Fulvivirga ulvae: one gene and its partner. The protein of the gene in region 1 interacts with the protein of each later gene in a pairwise test. Links are inferred from orthologs where the notes say so. Each region holds a gene or a part of one and is shown on either strand. Other genes may lie near its edges.

Region 1 (3,045 bases):
GGAAGGTATAATATAAATTGTCACTTAAGCTTTAATAATGAAAAACAACTATGTAGTGATCATGGCTGGAGGCATAGGGAGTAGATTCTGGCCCTATAGCAGAAACAACCAGCCAAAGCAGTTTCTGGATATACTTGGAACAGGACGCTCACTATTACAGATGACTTACGACAGGTTTTTACCTATTGTTGATAAAGAAAATATTTATGTAGTAACCAATAATGATTACGCTGCTCTGGTTAAAGAGCAGCTGCCGGAGTTGACAGAGCATCAGATACTTAAAGAGCCTCTGAGGAGAAATACAGCGCCTTGTATTGCTTATGCCTCATATAAAATAGCGAAAAAGAACCCTGAGGCAATTATAACTGTAGCGCCATCTGACCATATTATTTTTCATGAGGATAAATTTTATAACGTCTTAAAGACAGCCATAGCGGCTGCCAGCGGACAAAATAAGTTGCTGACTATAGGATTAAAGCCCAACAGACCTGAGACTGGCTATGGCTACATTCAGTTTTTGGAGTCTAAAGAAAAAGTTAACCGGGTCAAGACTTTCACAGAGAAACCGGAGAGAGATCTTGCTCAGAAATTCTTGGAGAGTGGTGATTTTGTATGGAATTCCGGCATTTTTGTGTGGGGAGTCCAGGCAATCATCCGTGCTTTTGAAGAGTGCCTGCCTGAGATAGCTGAGACCTTTGCTGATATTCAGAAAGCGCTGTATAGTGAGAGGGAGCCGCGTGCCGTGGATGATGCGTACTCTCAGTGTGGGAATATCTCAATTGACTATGGAGTAATGGAGAAGGCAGATAATGTATATGTCGTGCTTGGCGATTTTGGCTGGTCAGACCTTGGCTCATGGAACTCACTTCATGAACTCTCGGAGAAAAATGGAGATTGTAATGTGATCCAGGGGAATGCCATAACTTACGATACCAAAAACAGTATGATCCATGGGCCAAAAGATAAACTCATCATTGTTCAGGGACTGGAGGGTTACCTGGTTGCTGAGTGCGGAAATGTTACCCTGATCTGCAAAAAAGATGAAGAAGCAAAGTTCAGAGACTTTGTAGCTGATGTGAGAGATAAAAAGGGCAAAGAATTTTTGTAAGCGGAGAAGTAGCAGAGGGCTTTAAAACCTCTGCCTTATGGCTTCATAAATGGTTATGGCAGCAGATACCGAAACATTAAGGCTGTCAATTTTACCTTTCATAGGGATACGTCCGCGCAAGTCGGTCAGTTTGAGATACTCCGGAGAGATACCATCTTCTTCGGAGCCAAGTAGTATGGCCACCGGCTGTTTAAAGTTGATGTCATAGACTGATGTATCTGTTTTCTCAGTACAGGCTATGATCTGAATTCCACTTTCTTTGAGAAAGGTTATGGTGTTTTTGAGGTTGTCTACCCGGCATACCGGAATATAATTTAGAGCTCCTGCAGAAGTTTTCATCGCATCACTGTTAATGGCCGCACTGCCCCTGCTGGGAATAATAATGCCGTCCAGTCCTGCACACTCTGCCGTACGGGCTATGGCTCCAAAGTTCCGGACATCGGTTACCCTGTCCAATATGATAAAGAAAGGCTCACGGCCCTCCTGATAAGCCTGATCAATGATATTGTCCAGGGATGCATACCTAACAGCAGAAATGAATGCGATTGCACCCTGGTGGTTTTTTCTGGTCAGGCGATTGAGCTTTTCAATAGGCACCTGCGAAATGGGTACATTATGATCCCTGGCTACTTTAAGCAACTCCTTTATGAGGTCATTGTTTAACTCTTTTTGAATGAGTAGCTTATCGATTTCTTTGCCTGAATTGATGCTTTCAATGATGGCCCTTATTCCAAATATTAAATCCTTCTGATTCTCTTTCAATGTAATTTTTTTAGACTTAAAACCTCCCTTTTCTCCACAAGTCTATCGCCCTGTACCATGAACTCGTATAGCTCTTATCTCTTACCAATACAAAGTGCGATGAAGAAAAAACACTTGCTGTCCTGATGAAGTTGAATTTTAATTTGGGTAAATCCGGAGAAGCCAGATAGAGCCAGGTTTCCTCGCCATTACTTTTTGTAACTTCGTCAGGCGGCCCAAAGATAATATAAATCAAGCCCATATCTGTTTTCCAACCTTCTTTATATGAGGTGAACAGGCGATTTGCGCTTTCAACCCTGTCAAAATAGTTCTTTATTATTGACTTTGCTCTGTCTGGTGATTTGGTTAGGTCCAGCCAAAACTTATCAAAGGCTTTTTTGTCACCATTGATATTTTGCAGTTGCATATTTTCCTCTTTGGTAGTAATGTAGATTAATGGTTCGACCAGATCCTCAAGCTTCGCCAGCTTGGGGTAATACTTGTTTTCGACCCTTATACCTTTACCCTGCTGACTAGACGAGTCTTTTTGAAACAGGAAAAGCCCATGTTTAATAAACGTTAACTTTTGACCACTGGCTACCACAAAGGAGGAATCAATAGGCATGGCTTTGGCAGGAGTTTCTTCTCTGATCGGCATAGGAGGGAGTGCGGGAGGGAAGATATGGTTATAGTAGTAACCATATACCTGGGTACTGTTGTTGAAATGATAAGTACCGGGTGCAACCCATGAAGTAAACTGGATTCTGTCATTACTGTTCCATATAGCTAGTGTGTGGTCAGTGACAGTAAAATCATAGAAATAAGTAAAGCCACTGAATTTACTTTGTACCCTGATAGCACCCAAATTAAGCAGTGCTGAATTAGATATGGAAAACCTGATAGTATGTTGATTTTTTATCTGACCTATATAAGTGCTGTCTATTTTGTCTGTGGCTATTTGCTGTAAATCTGCGGTATAGGCAGTGGTGGTGAAGAAATCAAAGGTATAATCTTTTAACAAGGGCTTACTCTGATTAATTATAAGTCCTATGAAGATGAAAGTAGAGTCACTGTCGGTTATAACTTCGTGCTTTAAATCTATTTCAGAATCAGGATTATATTGGTGGGCGAGGTTGCTGCTGTTTAAGGTAGTTTGTGCGTTTATAAAGGTCCCGTAAGGAGTGAAAGCCAAAATA
Region 2 (3,074 bases), 980 kb from region 1 along the record:
ACTATCGAAGCAAATTATTTTCAAAATACTTCCCATTATAGATGAATTAATTTTTATTCTTCTTAAAACCTGGCCGCCATCAACAAACTCAAATCCTTGTGTTTCAAGCCGAACTTTCTGGCAATAGGCTCGTTGGTAAGGCTTCCTTTATAGGTATAAACGCCATTCATAAACCACTTATGAGCAAAGATCATCTCCTCGATACCACCCTCTTCTGCTGCCCTTAAAATTGTAGGTGTAAATATATTGCTCAGTGCCGTGGTAGCAGTATATGCAACCCTCGAGGCAATATTGGCCACGCAATAATGGATAACGTCATACTTTCTGAAAATTGGTTGCTTAAGATTGGTTAGTTCTGAAGTTTCTACACACCCTCCCTGATCTATGGAAAGGTCGATAATAACTGAGTCTGCTTTCATATCTGCGACCATTTCTTCGGTTACCACATAACGCGCACGACCTTTTTCCACCCTCAGTGCACCAATTACTATATCAGCATTTTTCAAGCATTCCGCAAGTGTAACTGTATCAATCGTGGAAGTGTATATCTGTTGGCCCAGGGTATGTTTTATTCTTCTGAGCTTATAAATATGGTTATCAAAAACCTGTACTTCGGCTCCCAGACCTATTGCTGCGCGTGCCGCATACTCCGCCACGGTACCTGCCCCTATGATCACCACCTTTGTAGGCGGCACACCGGTAATCCCTCCTACGATTACACCTTTTCCGCCATTTGAGCTGCTTAAATACTCTGCGGCAATAGACATCACGGTATTCCCTGCTATTTCACTCATTGCCCTTATAATAGGAAAGCCTCCGACCTTATCCTCTATAAATTCAAAGGCAAGGGCCGTGATATTCTTTTTATTCAATGCTTTGAAATAATCAGGCGTCTGGCTCCCCATTTGAACGGCCGAGATCAAACCCTGCCTGGGCTTCATCATATCTATTTCCTCCAGCGTAGGGGGTTCTATCTTTAAAATAATATTGGCTTTGTATACCTCTTCTGCCGAGTAAACAATCTTTGCACCCGCCTCGCTATATTCTTTATCAGAAAATTTCGAACCTTCTCCAGCCTTGGTCTCCACCCAAACCTCATGTCCGTTATTTACCAATAACGCTACTGAATCAGGCGTAAGGGTAATTCGCTTTTCCTGGAGTGATATTTCATTGGGAAGACCAATAAAAAAAGAATATTTACTTCTTTTTACCGGCATTAATTTTTCCTGTGGGTATAGGCTGGACTCTTGTGCTAACTGCGCGAAGCCTGATTTTTCTTTCTTAGTCATACCTGGCCAAATCTATTAATCGCTTTACGGGATCTATAATAGTAATTTCAATTTTCAATATTCTATCAGGAAGTAAACCTTCAACCTTGGAAGGCCACTCCACAAAACACTGATCGCCTGAGTAGAAATACTCTTCGGCACCAATGTCCATTGCTTCTTCTTCATCCTTTATTCTATAGAAATCAAAATGATAAAACACTTCTCCTTTTTCATTCTGATATTCGTTTACAATGGAGAACGTAGGACTATTAACATTATCTTCAACTTTAAAAGCTTCACAAATTGCTTTTATCAGGGTGGTTTTCCCCGCTCCCATCTGTCCTTCAAAGAGCCATACACTATAGCCTTCTCCAAAAGAAATAATGCGCCTGGCCACTTCGCTCAACTGTTCCAAACCATCACATTTCAACTGAAGTCGTGGCAAAGTACTATCTACCATATTTCGAATTTAATGAAATTATTGGAATAATCATTTCCTCCATTGACACTCCACCATGCTGAAAAGTATCCTTGTAATAATTTACATAATAGTTATAGTTATTGGGATAGGCAAAAAATTGATCCTCTGTAGCAAATACATAGGTTGAAGAAACATTAATCTTTGGCAAATGAAGACGCTCGGGCTTAAAGGCTTCCATTATTTTATCGGCATTGTCATACCCCAGGTTTTTACCCTGTTTATACCTGAGATTAGTGTTAGTATTTCTGTCACCTACTATTTTAAAAGGACGCTTTACGCGAATTGTACCATGGTCAGTGGTAATGATGAGCTTACCTCCGGCTTCGGCTATTAACCTCAGCGCTTCTATTAGAGGTGAATGTTCTATCCATGACCTGGTAATGGATCTGTAGGCAGACTCATCAGGGGCCAGCTCGCGGATCATTACCATATCAGTGCGTGCATGCGACAGCATGTCTACAAAATTGTAAACGATCACGTTCAGATCATTATTCATCAGATTGCGTACATTGTCTACAAGCTGTTTGCCTTCAGTGATCTGTTTGATTTTGGTGTAACTGAATTTAATATTGAGGTTATTTCTTCTGATCTGCTTTTCAAGGAATTGGTCCTCATGATTGTTTTTCCCTTCTTCCTCATCTTCACCAACCCATAGGTCCTTATGCTTTTGTGACATTTCCAGGGGTAACATACCCGAAAAGATAGCATTGCGGGAGTATGCTGTAGTAGTTGGAAGTATCGAATAATAAGTATCTTCTTCCTCTATAGTAAAGAGCTCCTGTACAGCGGGTTCAATAACTTTCCACTGATCATACCTGAGATTGTCAACCACCAAAAAGAAAACCGGCTTACCCTGCCCTAAATGCGGAAAAACTTTCTTTTTCATCAACTGATGGGAAAGCAAAGGTTTTTCAGCGTTGGCATCGTTCAGCCAATCTTCATAGTTTTCATTCACAAATCTTGCAAATTGATTATTGGCCTCATCCTTTTGCATATTAAGCACCTCGGCCATACTTTTATTCTCCGTATCATCAATCTCTAGTTCCCAATATGTTAGCTTCTTGTATATCTCTGCCCACTCTCTGTGGCTGAGGTCTTCGTTAAAAGCCATGCTGATGTTGCGGAATTCCTGCTGGTAGGACAGGTTTGTTTTTTCGGTAATCAGCCTCTTATTTTCAAGGATCTTTTTCACCGACAGCAATATCTGGCTCGGGTTAAGCGGCTTGATCAGGTAATCGGCTATTTTGGCTCCGATGGCTTCCTCCATGATCAGTTCCTCTTCACTTTTAGTGATCATCACCACGGGTAAGTTGGGGCGCAAAGAT

The links.
Region 2: the proteins of rlmB (region 1) and tsaE interact in binary tests that used the Escherichia coli proteins (3 or more experiments, as listed by UniProt). The link is inferred for Fulvivirga ulvae from one-to-one orthologs.

Annotation. Positions count from the first base shown.
Region 1 is NZ_CP089981.1:1,443,724-1,446,768, reverse strand. The notes cover bases 1-2,970. They hold rlmB (23S rRNA (guanosine(2251)-2'-O)-methyltransferase RlmB), read right to left. Parts: upstream 1,871-2,970; coding sequence 1,130-1,870; downstream 1-1,129. Other genes in these bases: LVD17_RS06070 (GWxTD domain-containing protein), read right to left, coding at 1,887-2,970; LVD17_RS06080 (mannose-1-phosphate guanylyltransferase), read left to right, coding at 38-1,108; LVD17_RS06085 (KpsF/GutQ family sugar-phosphate isomerase), read left to right, coding at 1-16. Outside these bases: more of LVD17_RS06070, read right to left, coding at 2,971-3,045. UniProt on the Escherichia coli protein: Specifically methylates the ribose of guanosine 2251 in 23S rRNA.
Region 2 is NZ_CP089981.1:463,946-467,019, forward strand. What follows is about bases 6-3,004. They hold tsaE (tRNA (adenosine(37)-N6)-threonylcarbamoyltransferase complex ATPase subunit type 1 TsaE), read right to left. Parts: upstream 1,729-3,004; coding sequence 1,282-1,728; downstream 6-1,281. Other genes in these bases: LVD17_RS02005 (alanine dehydrogenase), read right to left, coding at 63-1,289; porX (T9SS response regulator signal transducer PorX), read right to left, coding at 1,718-3,004. Also shown: more of porX, read right to left, coding at 3,005-3,074. UniProt on the Escherichia coli protein: Required for the formation of a threonylcarbamoyl group on adenosine at position 37 (t(6)A37) in tRNAs that read codons beginning with adenine.